3 regions of the Streptomyces sp. NBC_00005 genome follow, and region 3 is predicted to be linked to each of the others. Evidence: riboswitches for the same ligand, from Rfam matches in the RefSeq annotation. Region 3 holds a riboswitch; each other region holds the start of a gene.
The links. A riboswitch is a leader RNA that binds a small molecule or an ion and turns the genes downstream of it on or off. The one in region 3 is predicted to bind cyclic di-AMP.

Region 1 (6,265 bases), 1.5 Mb from region 3:
GCTGATCACCGGCTGGCTGGGCGACCACAAGGGCTGGCACTGGGGCTTCTCCGCGGCCGCGATCGGCATGACGTTCGGTCTGGTCCAGTACGTGGCGGGCCGACGTCACCTGGCCGGGCGCAGGCACACGGCTGAATTCGCCCTCGCCCCGGCCGCGATGCACCGGGCGATCCGCCGGATCCTCGTGGGCGTCGCGGCCGTGGCCGTCCTCGCCGTGCTCCTCGCCGCCGCCGGGTGGCTGACGATGGGCCGCTTCGTCGACCTGCTCACGCTGATCTCCGTCATCGCGCCGGTCGTCTACTTCGCGGTGATGTTCTCCAGCCCGCGGGTGACATCCGAGGAACGCGGCCGGCTGCGGCCGTACATCGTGCTCTTCCTCGCCTCGACGGTCTTCAACTTCATCCTCTTCCAGGCGTACTCGACGATGATCCTGCTGGCCTCGACGAACGCCGAGACGACCCTCCTCGGCTTCGACTTCCCCGCGAGCTGGTACGCCTCCGCGCTCGGTGCCTTCGAGGTCAGCCTCGCCCCGGTGGTCGCCGCGCTCTGGGTCCGCATGGGCCACAGCCAGCCGCACGCCTCCAACAAGATCGCCATCGGGGTCGTCCTCGGCGGCCTGTCCTTCCTGCTGATGGTCCTGCCGACGTCCGGCCACTCGGGTGACGACTACCTGATGTCCGCCTGGTGGATCGTGGGCTCGTACCTCCTGCTCGGCCTCGGCGACGTCCTGCTGGAGACCTCCGGCATGTCGGCCACGACCAAGCTGGCGCCCGCCGCCTTCTCCAGTCAGACCATGTCGCTCTGGTTCCTGTCCCTCGCCCTCGCCAACGGCATCCAGGCCCAGACGGTGAAGCTCTACGACAACGTCTCCAAGCCCGCCTACTTCGGCGTCAACGGCGCCATCGCGGTGGCCGCGGGTTTGGCCGTGACCGCCGCGGCGCCCTGGCTGCGCCGCACCATGCACCCCGTCCACTGAGGTCACTGCGATGAGCATGCACATCCGTACGTCCTTCCCCCACGAGGCGACTCACGAGGACCTCTGGATCCCGCTTGCCGACGGGACCTTGCTGTACGCGCGCGTGTGGCGCCCCCTGACCGACGAGCCCGTGCCGGCGCTCCTGGAGTACCTGCCGTACCGCCTGACCGACTGGACCGCGCCCCGCGACCACCAGCGCCATCCCTGGTACGCGGGCCACGGCTACGCCTCCGTCCGGGTCGACGTCCGCGGGCACGGCAACAGCGAGGGCATGCCGACGGACGAGTACTCGGCGACGGAGCTCGCCGACGGGGTCGCGGTGGTCAACTGGCTTGCGGAGCAGCCCTGGTGCGACGGCAAGGTGGGCATGTTCGGCATCTCCTGGGGCGGCTTCAACTCCCTCCAGATCGCGGCCCTCGCGCCCGAGCCGCTCAAGGCGGTCGTCACCGTCTGCTCCACGGACGACCGCTATGACAACGACGTGCACTACATGGGAGGTTCCGTCCTCGCGGTGGACATGCACGCGTGGGCCGCCACGATGCTCGCCTTCGTCTGCCGCCCGCCGGACCCGCAGTACGTCGGCGAGGCCTGGCGGGACATGTGGCTCAAGCGCCTCGAGACCGTCGACCCCTTCCTGCACACCTGGCTGGAGCACCAGACCCGGGACGGCTACTGGCGGCACGGCAGCGTCTGCGAGGACTACGGCGCGATCGACGCCGCCGTCCTCGCGGTGGGCGGCTGGCACGACCCCTACCGCGACACGGTGCTCCGGCTCGTCGAGCACCTGCCCGCCGACCGCGTACGCGGCCTGATCGGCCCCTGGTCGCACCAGTACCCGGACCGGGGCCTGCCGCCCGGCCCGGCGATCGGCTTCCTCCAGGAGACCCTGCGCTGGTGGGACCACTGGCTGAAGGGGGTCGACTCCGGGGTGATGGAGGAGCCCCTGCTGCGCGCGTACGTCAGCGACTCGCACCCGCCGGCCACGGTGTACGAGACGCTGCCCGGCCGCTGGGTCGGCGAGGCGGCCTGGCCCTCCCCCGACGTCACGACGGTCTCGTACGCCCTCCAGGGCGAGCCCCAGATCGTTCGCTGCCCGCAGTACACGGGCATGGACGCCGGCCGGTTCTTCCCGTTCGGGAACGACGCCGACCTGCCGCCGGACCAGCGTGACGAGGACGGGCGGGCCGTGTGCTTCGAGTTCGAGGCAGAGGAGGAGACGTGGGTGCTGGGGCGGCCGCGGGTGCGCTTGCGGCTGACGTGCGAGGTGCCGAGCGGGCAGGTCGTCGCGAGAGTGTGTGACGTGGCACCGGACGGTTCGTCGACCCTGGTGACGCGAGGCGCGCTGAACCTGTCGGCGCGGCACGGGCGCGACCTGGCCGTGCCGTGGGCGCCGGGAGCCACGGAGGACGTGGAGTTCGAGCTGAACGGCATCGGGCACGCGTTCCCGCCCGGCCACCGCATCCGCCTCGCCCTGTCCTCCGCGTACTGGCCGTGGCTCTGGCCGCGGCCCGACTCGGCGGCGGGCTTCACCCTGCACGCGGTGGGCAGCTTCCTGGAACTCCCGGTACGCGCACGTGCGTTGGACGAGAGGGCGATCACCTTCGAGGAGCCGGAGCAGTCCGAGCCGATGGGCGTCAACCACCCGATCACACTGGACGAACCGCGCCCCGAGCGCCTGGTGGTGCGTGACGTGGCCAAGGGCGAATGGCGCCTGGAGGTCGACCCGCGCTACGGCGGCACGCGCGTGTACCCCGACGGACTGGAGTTCACCGAGGACGCGCTGGAGACGTACACGATCCAGGAGGCCGACCCCCTGTCGGCCCGCACCCGCTCGGACTGGTCGATCCGGCTGCACCGCCCCGAGCTGGCCTGGGACACGACGATCCGCACACGCTCGGAGATCACCTGCGACGAAGAGTCCTTTTTCGCCATCAATGAGGTGATCTGCTCCGAGGGTGAAGAGGTGGTCTTCCACCGGACTTGGGAGAAGCGGATCCCACGGACGGCCGGTTGACCACGAGTTGGGCCCATTGCCTGATTTGCCGCCCTTGTGGATGCCAGTGACTTGGCTCACGCGGCCGCGCCGGTCGACGATGTCCCGGCCTTTGTCGACTCCCCTTCCGCTGCAAGCCAGTTGAGGCTTGGCAGTTGCAAAGGATCAAGCGCCCCATGAGCCTCACACCAAGGTCAAAAGGCGGATGTACGAATCCCGCACTTGTTCCGGACGTGTGCTCTCGCATACGTTCCGGGCCTGTCGGGTGGAACGCCGAATCCTGCCGCCGCCCGGACACGACCCATCGACCAACTCACTCGCACGGCAGGAGCGGGGGAACCAGGTAAGTCGCCGGACCGGGCATTCCCCGGACCGGCTTGGGGTGAAGTCACGCAGCCGTACGGCTGCGTGGCCGGGCATCTCCCCGCCCGAACCCGACAGCTCACCTCGCAGGCGCCGGAGAGGAACAGCGCCATGTCCCGAGGCAAGCACCGCCACCCCAGAACCAGCTCACTCACCCGAGGCATCGTCGTCGCCTGCACCGGCACCGCCGCCCTCGCACTCCCGCTCCTGAGCGCGACGACCGCGAGCGCCGCGACGCCGACCCAGGCCCCCGCCGCGTCGGCCGCATCGCAGGTCAAGTCCATTACGTACACCACGGTCAAGGGCGACACGCTCTATGGCATCGCGGACAAATACGACACCCCGGGCGGCTGGCAGCAGCTCTACAAGGACAACCGCAAGGCCATCGGCGACAACCCCAGGCTGATCCACTCGGGCCTCAAGCTGACGGTCAGGACGACGAAGACGGCGAGCGCGACTGCCGCCACGTCCACCAAGAAGTCCTCGTCCGTCGTCCACGCCACCCAGGCCTCCGTCAAGACCTACGCGAACAACCTCGACGGCTGGATCCGGCAGTCGCTGGACATCATGGCGCAGAAGGGAATTCCCGGGACGTACGACGGCATTTACCGCAACATCATGCGGGAGTCGTCGGGCAACCCGGCCGCCATCAACAACTGGGACTCCAACGCCGTCGCCGGCACCCCGTCCAAGGGCCTGCTGCAGGTCATCGACCCGACGTTCCTCGCCTACCACGTGCCCGGCACGTCGCTCAACCCCTACGACCCGGTCGCGAACATCACCGCCGCCTGCAACTACGCAGCCGCGCGGTACGGGTCGATCGACAACGTGTTCGGCGCGTACTGAGCCGCATCACACACCCGGGAAGAGTCTTTCGAGGACGACGGCGATGCCGTCGTCCTCGTTCGACCGGGTGATCTCGTCGGCCACCGCCTTGAGTTCGGGGTGGGCGTTGGACATGGCGACGCCGTGGGCGGCCCAGTCGAACATCGGGATGTCGTTGGGCATGTCGCCGAAGGCGATCGTCCGGTCCGGCCCGAGTCCCAGGTGTTCGGCGGCCAACGCGAGGCCCGTCGCCTTGGTGATGCCGCATGGCTGGAGTTCGACGGTCCCCGGCCCCGACATGGTGACGGTGGCCAGCGAACCGACCACCGAACGCGCCGTCGCCGCCAACTCGTCGTCGGACAGGTCGGGATGACGCAGCAGCACCTTGCTGATGGGCTCGCACCACAGGTCGTCGCGTCGCTCGACCCGTACGGCCGGCAGCGTCGGATGCGGCATGAGGTAGCCCGGCTCGATGAGCGTGAGCCCCTCCACACCGTCCTGGTCGACGGCCGCGTACACCTCGCCCACCTCGGCCTCGATCTTGCCGAGGGCCGTCTCGGCCAGCTCCCGGTCCAGCGTGACGGACCACAGCAGGCGGTCCGCGCCGGCGTCGTACACCTGCGCGCCCTGCCCGCACACCGCGAGCCCCCTGCTGCCCAGTTCGTCCAGGAGCGGCCGCACTCTGGGGGCCGGCCGGCCCGTCACGACCAGGTGCCGGGCGCCGGCCACGGCCACTCGCGCGAGTGCGGCGAGGGACCGGTCGGACAGCGTGTCGTCGCCTCGGAGCAGCGTGCCGTCCAGGTCGGTGGCGATGAGTGCATATGCGGTGGGTGCGGCCATGATCAGAGAATACGGACAGGACGCCCCACCGACTCATCGCGAACCGGACGACCGCGGACTTCACCGCCGTCCCTTGCTCAACTTCCCTACCCTGGTGGGTTCTTCATCACCGGGTGGTGCCCCGGACCCGGCCTACCCGTGCGCTGCCGCCAGGTGCTTGGCGAGCCTCGGGGAGGCGAACTCCGTGCCGCACACGAAGCGCATCACCGGGCCGTACGACGCCGCGGCGGGCAGGCCGGTGAAGTACAGGCCCGGGACCGAGGAGACGTACCCCGCGCCCAGTTTGGGCGTGCCGCGGCTCACCGCCAGGCGCGTGCGCAGTTCGTGGCCGAGGAAGTCCATCGCCGCGATGTCCACGCGGTATCCGGTGGCCGCGATGACGTGGTCCGCGGACAGGTCCTCGGTGCGGCCCGCAAGGGTGCGGACCGTCAGCTTCGGGCTGCCGTCGGCCGCCTCCGCCCGTACGATCCGGTCGACCTCGCTGACCTGGACCTTCCTCTCGAAGCGGTCGCGCAGCCACCACGCGCCGAGCGGGCCGAGGACCCGGCGCACCAGGTAGTGGCGGGCCTCGGCCGGGAGGTAGCGGTAGGGGTGCGGGTAGTAGCTGAGGGCCCACAGCGACCAGGCGCGGCCGAAGGGCGACTCGGGGCGCAGCTTCGGCTGCTGCCACGGCGGCGCGCCGAAGGCGACCGTGCCGCGACCGCGGGCCACCACCCTGACCTGGGCGCCCGCCTCCGCCGCCAGCGCCGCCGTCTCCAGCGCGGACTGCCCGGCGCCGACGACGATCAGGTCCTGGCCGGCGTAGCGCTTGAGGTCGTGCTGCTGGGAGCTGTGGGAGACCGGGCCCGTGGGAGTGGGCCCGTCGGCCGCGGCCGAGGCCAGCTCCGCCGGCAGGTGCGCGAGGCCGGACAGGCCGGTCGCCACGACGACCGCCCGGGCGGTGAACAACTCGCCCGAGTCCAGCTTCAGTTCGAAGCCGCCGCCCTTGTGCCGGTCCACCGACACCACCCGCACCTGCTCCAGCTCGGGCACCAGCTTCTGCCGGAACCAGTCGCCGTAGGCGATGAACGTCTCGACCGGGATGATGTCCTCGTCCGTCACCAGCCGCTTGATGCCGGCGGCGTCGCAGTAGTCGACGAGGTTGTGGCCCTGTTGCGGGGCGTCGATGTTGGAGGCGACCGGAGTCGACTTCAGGAGCATTCCGACGGGCATGTGGTCGCGCCAGCTGACCATGGGCTCGCCGAAGACGCGGACCGGGATGCCGCGTG
Region 2 (6,265 bases), 2.5 Mb from region 3:
GCCGCGTTCGCCTCGTACGTGTCGAGGCCCTGGTCCTGCAGGGCGTAGGCGTCCAGCTTGTTGTAGAGGCCGATGCCGCGGCCCTCCTGGCGGAGGTAGAGCAGCACGCCGCCGCGCGTCGCGATCCGCTCGACCGCCTCCCTCAGCTGCGGGCCGCAGTCGCAGCGGGCCGAGCCGAAGACATCGCCGGTCAGGCACTCGGAGTGCAGCCGGACCAGCGGGACGGGGCCCGGCTCGCCCAGGACGACGGCCACGTGTTCCTGCCCGTCGGTCAGGCCGTGGAAGGTGACCAGTTCGGCGTCGACGCTGTAGCCGTCCTGGAAGCGCAGCGGTACCCGGACGCGGGCGCGCGGCGTGGCGGCGGGGAAGTCGGGCATGCGGGTTCTCCCGGGTCCAGTGGCATCTGCTTCAGATTTGAAGCAGCTCTACGGTCTCGGACCCTATCCCATGTTTTAAATTTGAAGCAACCTCTTTACGGCCCGCGTCACGAACAGGGCGGTGACGACCGGCGCCGCCACGGCACGTCGTCCGGGGTGGGGCGGCTGCCCCCCTCGTCGAGCGCCCGCGCGATCCCCGAGCAGATCTCCTCCAGCTGACCCACCTGCTCCTCGCTGAGGTGGTCGAAGAGCGAGGCGCGTACGGTCTCGACATGGCCGGGCGCCGTGCGCTCCAGTACCGCCATGCCCTCCTCGGTGAGCGCGGCGATGCTGCCCCGCTTGTCCCATCGGCAGTTCTCCCGCCGTACGAGACCGTCCTTCTCCAGCCGCGCCACCGCGTACGTCAGCCGGCTCCGCGTGATCTTCGTCTTCTCGGCCAGATCGGTCATCCGCAGCCGCCGCTCGGGCATCTCGGAGAGGTTGGCCAGGATGGAGTAGTACAGGTGGGGCATGCCGGCGTCCTGCTGGAGCTGCCGGTCGATCGCGTCCTCCAGGAGGTGCGTCGCGGCGATGTACGCGCGCCAGGCGCGCTGCTCCTCGGAGGTGAGCCAGCGAGTCGTCATACCCCCAGTGTAGGTTTGTTTCAAACTTGAACCAAGCCCCGCCCCGACCGGCAACCAGGCCCGCTTCGCAGAGAGGGCGCGTCGATGCCCCACCCGTACGTCCTGCTGTCCGCCGCCGTCTCCCTCGACGGCTACCTCGACGACACCGGCCCCGAGCGCCTCCTGCTCTCCAGCCGGGCCGACTTCGACCGCGTGGACGAGGTGCGGGCGTCCGTCGACGCGATCCTCATCGGTGCCGGCACGATCCGCGCCGACAACCCCCGGCTGCTGGTGAACTCGCCCGAGCGCCGGGCCGCCCGGGTCGCGGCGGGGAAGCCGGAGTACCCCCTCAAGGTCACCGTCAGCGGCTCCGGCGACCTGGACCCGGACGCGAAGTTCTGGCACACGGGCGGCGAGAAGCTCGTCCTCACGACCGACAAGGGCGCCGAACGGGCCCGCGCGCTCGGCCTCGCCGCCGACGTCGTCCCGCTCGGCCCCGACCTCGACTGGCGGCGGCTACTGGAGCACCTGCACGACGTGCGCGGCGTGCGGCGCCTGATGGTCGAGGGCGGTGGCACGATCCACACCCAGCTCCTCCAGCAGGGCCTCGCCGACGAACTCCAGCTCGTCCTGGCCCCCCTCTTCGTGGGTGAGGCGGACGCGCCCCGCCTCTTCGGCCCCGGCGGCTACCAGGGCGGCCGTCTGCGCCTGACGGAGACCCGGCGGATCGAGGACGTCGTCCTCATGCGCTACGAGCCCACCGCCCCCGGCACCGGCCCGCTCGCCTCCGCTGCCGACCACCACTGGCTGGCCCTCGCCTGCGAGCTGGCCACCCTGTGCCCGCCCTCCCGCACGGCCTTCAGCGTGGGCGCGGTGATTGTCGCCGCCGACGGCACCGAGCTCGCCCGCGGCCACTCGCGCGAGGGCGACGACCCGGTCGTGCACGCCGAGGAGGCGGCCCTCGCCAAGCTCGACCCGGCCGACCCGAGGCTGGCGGCGGCGACGGTGTACAGCAGCCTGGAGCCCTGTGCCCACCGCGCGTCCCGGCCCAAGCCGTGCGCCCGGCTCATCCTCGACGCGGGGGTACGCCGGGTGGTCACGGCCTGGCGGGAGCCGGACACGTTCGTGACGGGGGCGGACGGGAGCGGGCTGCTCGCGGCGCAGGGGGTCGAGGTGTTCGTACTGCCGGAGTTCGAGGAGCGGGCGAAGGCGCCGAACCGTCACCTGCCGGCCTGACTTCGACGCGGGCGAGGCGCCGGTGAGATGCAGCTGAACGGGGGCGGACGGGGGCGGATCCACACCGTGGTGCTGGTGGTCCCGCGGATGGCGTATGCTTGAGACACAACGACGCGGGGTGGAGCAGCTCGGTAGCTCGCTGGGCTCATAACCCAGAGGTCGCAGGTTCAAATCCTGTCCCCGCTACTCAAGGCTCAGGGCCGGAATCCAGTCACTGGATTCCGGCCCTGAGTGTTTTGCGGTTCTTCGGTCATCCGGTCGGCCCACACCGCTCGCCGACCGCCCCCTCTCCGGGAAATCTGTGGGGTGTGGAGCAGGAGGGGCCGATCTCGTACGCGCGCACCTTCGTCCGCATGCTCCCGGCCCTGCTGCTCGCCGGCGGCGCGTGCTACGACTACCTCACCCCGTCGGAGTTCACCGCGGCCCCCTTCTTCACCGCCGCGCCGCTGGTCGCCGCCCCGCTCTACTCGCGGCGCGGGACGATCCTCATGGGCATCGCGACGATCCTCGTCGTCATCGCGATCCACATCAGGCTCGGCGTCGTCTTCGACGTCGACGCGGTCACCGAGCTGGCGACCGTCGTGACGGTCTCCGTCCTGGCCGTCCTCATCAACCTCCTCGTCCGTCGCGGCCGCGAGGAGCTCGCCTCGCAGCGCGAGATCGCCGAGGCCGCCCAGCGTGCCGTCCTGCCCGAACCGGCCGAGCGGATCGGGGGGTTCGCGATCGCGGCCCGCTACGAGGCGGCGCAGGCGGGCGCGTTCATCGGCGGCGACCTGTACGCGGTGCAGGACACCCCGCACGGGGTACGGCTGGTCGTGGGCGACGTGCGCGGGAAGGGGATGGGGGCCGTGGCCGCGGTCGCCGTCGTGATCGGGGCCTTCCGCGAGGCCGCCGAGCAGGAGGCCACCCTTGAGGCGGTCGCCCAGCGGCTGGAGCGGGCGCTCGCGCGCGAGGGCACCCGGCGCGCGGGGCTCGAGGCGGTCGAGGGGTTCGCCACCGCCATACTCGCCGAACTCCCGCACGGGGACGGGACGGTGCGGATCGTGAACCGGGGTCATCCCTCGCCGCTGCTGCTGTACCCGGACGGCACCGTGCGCACCCTGCAGGCCCGGGAGCCCGCACTGCCGCTCGGCCTGGGCGAGTTGGGGTCCTGGCCGGACCGCGCCGAGGAGAGCGAGTTCCGCAGCGGGGCCACGCTGCTGCTGTACACCGACGGGCTGTCCGAGGCGCGGGACGCGCACGGGAGGTTCTTCGACCCCGCGGACCGGCTCGCCGGCCGGGTGTTCCACGACCCCGCCGTGCTGCTCGCCACCCTCGCGCAGGAGGTGCGCCGGCACACCGGGAACGCCACGACGGACGACATGGCGCTGCTCGCCGTCCGCCGGCCCCGGTCGTCCGCTGCGGTTTCCGACCCGATGTGACCGGGCGTGATCGGGCGATGCCCCTCCGCATAACAACTGACATACCGTCAGCACCTGTGGGGATCCCGGGACATGGTCAACTCGCCCGTTTTTCGCCGCTCATGGCCCGTAAGTCCTGGCCAGAAAGGTTAATGATCAAGTGGAACACCTTGGAATCGGCACCCCGCGTCTATTAACGTTCGATAACGCAGCGCGGTCGTCCCAGCCGTCACAAGAGTCGGCTCCGTGCGCACGCGCCGAATCCCGCAAGGGAACCGGGGAACCACCACCCTGGGGTGAATCGCGCTGATACCGCCGTGGACACACGGCAGGTATACGCGCGTAGGAGACCTTCCTGCTCCGAACCCGTCAGCTAACCCGGTAGGCGAGAAGGAAGGAAAGGAGTACGCCTACGTGGCGTCCAACCCGCCTGCCCCAGAAGCCCCGTTCGTCCCGGGCCGGCGCAGCACAGAGACCTTCGCTTACGGCAGCTACGGCACCGACGAGGGTCCGTGGGAGGAGTGGAATCCCACCGAGGACTCCCTCCGGCCCGCGCGTGGCAAGCATCGCGTGGCCAAGCAGCGTGGCGGGGGACTCGCCCGCAGCTCCACGGTTCTGGGCGTCGGTGTCATAGCCGCCGTCGGCGCGGGCGGCATGGCCAGCGCCAACACCGGCAAGCCGCCGGTGTCGATCTCCATGCCCGATCTGCCCTCCGTGGGTTCGGTGTTCGGCGACTCCCCGGACGCCCCCAAGGGCTCCGCGACCGCGCTCAGCACGGTCGGCGTGACCACCGAGGACACCACGCAGGGCGCCAGGGACGCCGGTGAGGCGCTGCGCGACCGCATCATGGCGCAGGCCGAGAGCCAGCAGGTCCAGGTCGACGGCAAGAGCCAGGCGGCCACCGAGGCGGCCCTCGCCAAGCAGGTCGACGACGCGGCCGCCAAGGCGGAGAAGGCTGCCGCGGCCAAGGCCGAGGCGGCCAAGGAGAAGGCGGAGGCGGAGGCCAAGAAGGCGGCCGAGGCCGCGCGCCTGGCCGAGCTGGCCAAGCAGTTCAAGCTGCCGGTCGTGTCGTACACGATCACCGGCACCTTCGGACAGGCCGGCTCCATGTGGTCCTCCGGCTACCACACGGGCCTCGACTTCGCCGCCCCCACGGGCACGCTCATCAAGGCCATCCACAGCGGCACCGTCAAGGAGGCCGGCTGGGCGGGATCGTACGGCTACCGCACGATCATCACCCTCGACGACGGCACGGAGCTGTGGTTCTGCCACCAGTCGTCGATCAGCGTGAGCGTGGGCCAGAAGGTCAGCACGGGCGATGTGATCGGGCGGGTCGGCGCCACCGGCAACGTGACCGGGCCGCACCTGCACCTCGAGGTCCACCCGGGCGGCCAGGCCACCGGCATCGACCCGATGACGTGGCTGCGCAGCAAGGGTCTCAACCCCTAGGGCCCTTCTGATGGATCTCCGCGGCGTCGCGACGCCCGGCACGCACGCTCACCGCACGGCGCGAAGGGCCAGGTGGCTCCGCCACATGACCCTCCACGCCGCACGCCGATCGCACGCACCGAACGCCGCTCCTTCTTCCACGGAGATCCATCAGAAGGGCCCTAGCGTCCGGCTTCGTCCAGCGTTTACGTGATCTTTGCGGCGGCTGTGGAATGGGACACTCCACAGCCGCCGTTGACGTGAAGCATGACTTCTCCCTCTCTTCGCAAGCTCGGCTCCTCCGGCCTCGAGGTCTTCCCGCTCTCCCTGGGCGGCAACGTCTTCGGCTGGACCGCAGACGAGGCCACGTCCTTCGCCGTGCTCGACGCCTACGCGGCCGCGGGCGGCAACTTCCTCGACACCGCTGACTCCTACTCGGCGTGGGTCGACGGCAACCAGGGCGGCGAGTCCGAGACGATCATCGGCAAGTGGGTCCGGGCGCGCGGCAACCGCGACGACGTCGTGATCGCGACCAAGGTCAGCCAGCACCCCGGGTTCCCGGGCCTGACGGCCGCCAACATCAAGGCCGCCGCGGACGCCTCCCTGCGCCGCCTCGGCACCGACCACATCGACCTCTACTACACGCACTTCGACAAGCCGGAGGTGCCGGTCGAGGAGATCATCGGCGCGCTGGACGAGCTGGTGAAGGCGGGCAAGGTGCGGCACATCGCCGCGTCCAACATCTCGCCCGAGCGGCTGCGCGCATCCCTGGAGTTCTCCGACCGCGAGGGCCTGGCCAAGTACGTGGCCCTGCAGCCCCACTACAACCTGGTCGTGCGCGACCAGTACGAGGGCGAGCTCCAGGACCTGGCCGATCGCTACGGCCTGGCCGCCGTCCCGTACTTCGCGCTCGCCTCCGGATTCCTCACCGGCAAGTACCGGCCCGGTACCACGGTCGACAGCCCGCGGGCGGCCGGTGCCGCCAAGCACCTGGAGTCCGAGCGGGGGCAGCGGGTGCTGACCGCCCTCGACGAGATCGCCCAGGCCCACGACGCCCCCGTGGCCACGGTCGCCCTGGCCTGGCTCGCGGCCCGGCCGACGGTCGCCGCGCCGATCGCGTCCGCGCGGACGGTGGAGCAGCTGCCGGCGCTGGTGGGGGTGGGGGAGCTGACGCTCACCGAGGCGGAGATCGGGCGTCTGACGGTGGCGTCGGCCTGAGTTC
Region 3 (6,265 bases):
CGGCGACCCGCAGCTCGCCCTGACGGCCGTCCAGCGCGTCCTGGAGGTGACCCCCGAGGAGGTCAAGGAGGTCGCCAAGGCCCGCCTGCGCCCCGACAACCGCGCGGTGCTCGTCTACGAGCCCGTCTCGGGAGAGCCCGCGGAGGACGCGGATCCCCCGGAAGACCCCGAGGCGGAGGCCACGATCGAAGCCCGCGACGAGAACGAGGAGGCGGCCAAGTGACCGAGCTCGCCACGATGCAGTTCCACCCGCAGCCCCAGGCGGGCGAGGCCAGGCCCTGGGCCTTCCCGGCCCCGGAGCGCGGTGCGCTCGGCAACGGCCTGACCGTCCTGCGCTGCCACCGCCCCGGCCAGCAGGTCGTCGCCGTCGAGGTGCTCCTGGACGCGCCCCTGGAGGCCGAGCCGGCCGCCGTCGAAGGCGTCGCCACGATCATGGCGCGCGCCTTCTCGGAGGGCACCGACAAGCACTCCGCCGAGGAGTTCGCGGCCGAGCTGGAGCGGGCCGGCGCCACCCTCGACGCGCACGCCGACCACCCGGGCGTCCGCCTCAGCCTCGAAGTCCCGGCCTCCCGCCTCGCCAAGGCGCTCGGCCTGCTCGCCGACGCGCTCAGGGCGCCGGCGTTCGCCGACAGCGAGGTCGAGCGGCTCGTCCGCAACCGCCTGGACGAGATCCCGCACGAGCTGGCCAACCCGTCCCGCCGCGCCGCCAAGGAGCTCTCCAAGGAGCTGTTCCCGGCGAACTCGCGTATGTCGCGCCCGCGTCAGGGCACCGAGGAGACGGTCGAGAAGATCGACGCCGCGGCCGTACGCGCGTACTACGACCGGCACGTCAGGCCCGCCACGGCCACCGCGGTCGTCGTCGGCGACCTCACCGGCATCGACCTGGACGAGCTGCTCGGGGACACCCTGGGCGCGTGGACGGGCTCCAAGGCCGAGCCCCGTCCTGTGCCTCCGGTGACGGCAGACGACACCGGGCGCGTGATCGTCGTGGACCGTCCCGGCGCCGTCCAGACGCAGTTGCTCATCGGCCGCGTCGGCCCCGACCGGCACGACCGCGTGTGGCCCGCGCAGGTGCTCGGCACGTACTGCCTGGGCGGCACGCTCACCTCCCGTCTGGACCGCGTCCTGCGTGAGGAAAAGGGCTACACCTACGGTGTGCGCGCGTTCGGCCAGGTACTCAGGTCCGCCCCGGACGGCTCCGGTGCCGCGATGCTCGCGATCAGCGGCTCCGTCGACACCCCCAACACGGGACCGGCCCTGCAGGACCTGTGGACCGTGCTGCGCACGCTCGCCGAAGGGGGCCTGACCGACGCCGAGCGCGACGTCGCCGTGCAGAACCTCGTCGGGGTCGCGCCGCTCAAGTACGAGACCGCGGCGGCCGTGGCGAGCACGCTGGCCGACCAGGTCGAGCAGCACCTGCCGGACGACTTCCAGGCGACGCTGTACCAGCAGCTCGCCGCGACCGGCACCGTGGAGGCCACCGCGGCGGCCGTGAGCGCCTTCCCGGTGGACCGCCTGGTGACGGTCCTCGTCGGTGACGCGGCCGCGATCAAGGAGCCCGTCGAGGCCCTCGGGATCGGCGAAGTCACCGTCGTGACGGCCGAGTAGAGGATCGGTCGGCGCACACGCGCGCAGGGGCCCTGGTGACTGATGAGTCACCAGGGCCCCCTAATGTCCGAATTGGGGGAGAGGTTGCCTGTCTGACCTGTGGCATGCGCTACAAAACGCGTGATCCGTTTGGGGATTGAAAGTCGCCCCGCTTAGCGTCGTCCGGGCTGTCCGTCAGGCACCGAGCCGCATCCGCGGCAACCGGACAGCCATCGCCGAGTCCCCGTACGGCGCGAGCCAGGGGAGCCGGGGACCCACGTAGTCCCTGGGGTGAATCGGACGCCCGCGCGCGCAGCGAGGGGGTCCGTAGGAGACCTTCCTGCTCCGAACCCGTCAGCTAACCCGGTAGGCGAGAAGGAAGGAAAGGACCAGCCACTACATGGCGTTCACCCGCGCCACCGGGAAGCACCGTCGTCCCAGCCGGATGCACCGCACCAGCACGCGCGCCGCCGGCGTCGCGGCCCTCGCCACCACCGGTGTCATCGGCACCCTCGCCGCCCCGGCGCTCGCCGCCGAGAGCTCCGTCGAGCAGACCGGCCTCACCCCCGTCATCACCATCGGCGACGCGATCGCCGACAAGATCGACGCCCAGGCCGATGCCCAGAAGCAGGCCGCCGAGGAGGCCGCCCGCAAGAAGGCGGCCGAGGAGGCGGAGCGCAAGAAGGCCGCCGCGAAGGCCAAGGCGGAGCGCGAGGCCAAGGAGCGGGCCGCCCGCGAGGCCGAGCGCAAGCGCCTCAACACCTTCGTCGCGCCGATCTCCAACTCGTATGTCTCGACCGGCTACAAGACCGGTGGCTCCCTCTGGTCCTCCGGCAGCCACACCGGCATCGACTTCCACGCCGCGACCGGCACGACCGTCCACGCGGTCGGCTCCGGCACCGTCGTCGAGACGGGCTGGGGCGGTTCCTACGGCAACCAGGTCGTGATCAAGATGCACGACGGCACGTACACCCAGTACGGCCACCTGTCGTCCATCGGTGTCTCGGTGGGCCAGACGGTCACCCCGGGCCAGCAGATAGCCCTCTCCGGCGCGACCGGCAACGTCACCGGACCGCACCTGCACTTCGAGGCCCGTACGACGCCCGAGTACGGCTCGGACATCGACCCCGTCGCCTACCTGCGCTCGCACGGCGTGAACGTCTGACGACGAACCGCAAGATCCCCTGAGACCCCGGCTCCCGAGCCGGGGTTTTCGGCTTTTCTGGTGCCCCGCTGTCCAAAAAATATCCATGGATTCCGGCCCGCCATCGGAAATTCCGGCTCCGTGCAATAGAGTCACGGAACACACGTCAATCATCGACGTTTCACGGGGATTAAGTCGGAGGTCGGTCATGCGTATTCCGGCGCACTCGGTGTGCACGGCGATCCGGGACGACATCGTCGCCGGTGTCTACGAGCGCGGCAGCCGGCTCACCGAGGAACTCCTCGCGCGCCGCTACGGCGTCTCGCGCGTGCCCGTCCGCGAGGCGCTGCGCACCCTGGAGGCGGAGGGCTTCGTGGTGACCCGGCGGCACGCGGGCGCGTGCGTCGCGGAGCCGACCGAGCAGGAGGCCTCCGACCTGCTGGAGATGCGCATGCTCCTGGAGCCGCTCGGCGCCTCCCGGGCCGCCCAGCGGCGCACCGAGGCCCACCTCAAGGTGCTGCGCGGCCTGGTCAGACTGGGCCAGGAGCGGGCCAGGAGGGGCAACAGCGAGGATCTGCGCTCCCTGGGGGGTTGGTTCCACGAGACGCTCGCCCAGGCCTCCGGCAGCCCCGCCTTGACCTCGATGCTGACCCAGCTGCGCCACAAGATCGCCTGGATGTACGCCGTGGAGGCGCCCGCCAACCCCGTGGAGTCCTGGGCGGAGCACGGCGCGATCGTCGACGCAGTGGCCCGCGGCGACAGCGAGCGCGCGCGTGCCGTCACGACGCTGCACACCGAGCGCTCCAGCGCGGTGCACCGGCTGCGGTTCGCCTCCGGCGGTGATCGCACCGACCGTGTGAGGAACTCGCAACATGCCGTAAACGTGACGGGTCTGCGGCATTAACGTGCGCGCCGTATACAAAGGGAGAAGAATTCGCTGGGGACTATTTCTGCTGCCCGGAATCAGAATTTGTGCTGCCCTGGCGCGGGAAATGCGAAGGGCTCGTCCGGTAATTCGGACGAGCCCTTCTGTGGTGCTTTGAATCAGACAGTCTCGGGAAGTTCCTCGAGACCCTCGGAAACCAGCTTCGCCAGCCGGTCGAGGGCGACGTCCGCGCCCTCGGCGTCGGAGGCGAGGACGATCTCCTCGCCGCCCTGGGCGCCCAGACCGAGGACGGCCAGCATGGAGGCCGCGTTGACGGGGTTGCCGTCGACCTTGGCGATCGTCACCGGGATACCTGCGGCCGTGGTGGCCCGGACGAAGATGGAAGCGGGGCGGGCGTGAAGGCCCTCGGCCCAGCCGACGTTGACGCGGCGCTCAGCCATGTGATGCTGCCCTTCAGAGTCTCAGGGTTGTCTAGACCAGTTTCCCACACGTGAAGCACGTCCGGAGCGGGCTCTTCGTCCCGTCCGGAGTGGGTCGTCGGACCGCGGCCTCGGCCCGACTTCCGTCCTTGTTCTGTTCTCGAGCGGACTGCCGTGTTCTCCACAGACTGCCTCGCGCCCGTGTCGGACGCGAGCCGTACTCTGGGCCCCATGCAGACCTCGCCGGACCGGCATGAGTACCCCGCACACTGGGAGGCCGACGTGGTGCTGCGCGACGGCGGCACCGCGCGCATCCGCCCCATCACCGTTGATGACGCCGAGCGCCTGGTCAGCTTCTACGAGCAGGTGTCGGACGAGTCGAAGTACTACCGCTTCTTCGCGCCCTACCCTCGCCTGTCCGCCAAGGACGTCCACCGCTTCACGCACCACGACTTTGTGGACCGGGTGGGACTCGCGGCCACAGTCGGCGGCGAGTTCATCGCCACCGTACGCTACGACCGCATCGGTACCGATGGCATGCCCGCGTCCGCGCCCGCCGACGAGGCCGAGGTCGCCTTCCTCGTCCAGGACGCCCACCAGGGGCGCGGCGTCGCCTCCGCCCTCCTCGAACACATCGGCGCGGTCGCCCGGGAGCGCGACATCCGCCGCTTCGCCGCCGAGGTGCTGCCCGCCAACACCAAGATGATCAAGGTGTTCATGGACGCGGGGTACACCCAGAAGCGCAGCTTCGAGGACGGCGTCGTACGCCTGGAGTTCGACCTCGAACCCACCGACCGCTCGCTCGCCGTGCAGCGCGCGCGGGAGCAGCGCGCCGAGGGGCGGTCCGTACGGCGGCTGCTCGTGCCCGGCTCCGTCGCCGTCGTCGGCACCGGCCGCACCCCCAAGGGCGTGGGCCGCAGCATCCTCGACAACATCCGCGACGCCGGCTTCACCGGGTCGCTGTACGCCGTGAACAAGGCGTTCCCCGAAGACCTCAAGGAGCTCGACGGCATCCCCGCGTACCGCTCGGTGCGGGACATCGACGGGCCCGTCGACCTCGCGGTCGTCGCCGTGCCGGCCGAGCAGGTCCCCGAGGCCGTCACCGAGTGCGGTGAACACGGCGTGCAGGGACTCGTCGTCGTCTCCGCCGGGTACGCCGAGAGCGGCCCCGAGGGGCGCGAGCGCCAACGCGAACTCGTACGGCACGCGCGCACGTACGGCATGCGGATCATCGGGCCGAACGCCTTCGGGGTCATCAACACGTCCCCCGACGTACGGCTGAACGCCTCCCTCGCCCCCGTGATGCCCCGCCCCGGCCGGATCGGCCTGTTCGCCCAGTCCGGCGCCATCGGCATCGCGCTGCTGTCCCGGCTGCAACGCCGCGGCGGCGGAGTCACAGGGGTCACGGGCGTCTCGACCTTCGTGTCGTCCGGCAACCGCGCGGACGTCTCCGGCAACGACGTCATCCAGTACTGGTACGACGACCCGGACACCGACGTCGTCCTCATGTACCTGGAGTCCATCGGCAACCCGCGCAAGTTCACCCGCCTCGCGCGCCGGACAGCGGCCGCGAAGCCGCTGGTCGTGGTCCAGGGCGCCGGATCCGCCCCGCAGGGGCACGCCGTACGGGCGACGCGGTTGCCGCACGCGACGGTGTCCGCGCTGCTCAGGCAGGCCGGGGTGATCCGGGTGGACACCATCACCGAGCTGGTCGACGCCGGGTTGCTGCTCGCACGGCAGCCGCTGCCGACCGGGCCGCGGGTGGCGATTCTGGGGAACTCCGAGTCGCTGGGGCTCCTGACGTACGACGCGTGTCTGTCCGAGGGGCTCAGGCCGCTGAGGCCGTTGGACCTGACGACGGCGGCTTCGGCCGAGGACTTCCACGCCGCACTGCTGCGGGCGTTGGGGGACGACTCGTGCGACGCGGTGGTGGTGACCGCGATACCGGCGATCGGGGAGGCGACGCCGGGGGACGCGAAGCTGGCGGAGGCGCTGCGGTCGGCGGCCGAGCAGGTTCCGGGCAAGCCGGTGCTCGTCGTGCACGTGGAGCTCGGAGGGCTCGCGGAGGCACTGTCGGCCGCGGCGAGTACCGCACCGCAGCCGGACACCGCGGCCACCGGCACCCGCCGGCTCCGCCCGTCACAGCAACTGCCCCCTCCTGTACGGGCGCAGGAACCCACCCCCGAAGCCTGCTCGCGCCTCATCCCCGCCTACCCCGCCGCCGAGCGC

Region 1: it holds a riboswitch for cyclic di-AMP, as region 3 does, so the genes downstream of both, OG303_RS21610 (transglycosylase SLT domain-containing protein) here and OG303_RS14845 (M23 family metallopeptidase) in region 3, are expected to answer to the same signal.
Region 2: it holds a riboswitch for cyclic di-AMP, as region 3 does, so the genes downstream of both, OG303_RS26460 (M23 family metallopeptidase) here and OG303_RS14845 (M23 family metallopeptidase) in region 3, are expected to answer to the same signal.

What each region holds. Positions count from the first base shown of each region.
Region 1 is NZ_CP108316.1:4,716,601-4,722,865, forward strand. Features, by position in the region: gene OG303_RS21600 (peptide MFS transporter) at 1-976, shown strand, start outside; gene OG303_RS21605 (CocE/NonD family hydrolase) at 993-2,990, shown strand; cyclic di-AMP (ydaO/yuaA leader) riboswitch at 3,231-3,438, shown strand; gene OG303_RS21610 (transglycosylase SLT domain-containing protein) at 3,444-4,178, shown strand; gene OG303_RS21615 (HAD family hydrolase) at 4,185-4,997, opposite strand; gene OG303_RS21620 (FAD-dependent oxidoreductase) at 5,130-6,265, opposite strand, start outside.
Region 2 is NZ_CP108316.1:5,747,115-5,753,379, forward strand. Features, by position in the region: gene ribA (GTP cyclohydrolase II) at 1-377, opposite strand, end outside; gene OG303_RS26440 (MarR family winged helix-turn-helix transcriptional regulator) at 485-1,000, opposite strand; gene OG303_RS26445 (dihydrofolate reductase family protein) at 1,085-2,215, shown strand; tRNA gene OG303_RS26450 (tRNA-Met) at 2,328-2,401, shown strand; gene OG303_RS26455 (PP2C family protein-serine/threonine phosphatase) at 2,524-3,636, shown strand; cyclic di-AMP (ydaO/yuaA leader) riboswitch at 3,861-4,018, shown strand; gene OG303_RS26460 (M23 family metallopeptidase) at 4,030-5,064, shown strand; gene OG303_RS26465 (aldo/keto reductase) at 5,311-6,261, shown strand.
Region 3 is NZ_CP108316.1:3,221,980-3,228,244, reverse strand. Features, by position in the region: gene OG303_RS14855 (M16 family metallopeptidase) at 1-223, shown strand, start outside; gene OG303_RS14850 (M16 family metallopeptidase) at 220-1,608, shown strand; cyclic di-AMP (ydaO/yuaA leader) riboswitch at 1,812-1,974, shown strand; gene OG303_RS14845 (M23 family metallopeptidase) at 1,988-2,752, shown strand; gene OG303_RS14840 (GntR family transcriptional regulator) at 2,940-3,635, shown strand; gene OG303_RS14835 (HPr family phosphocarrier protein) at 3,776-4,057, opposite strand; gene OG303_RS14830 (GNAT family N-acetyltransferase) at 4,268-6,265, shown strand, end outside.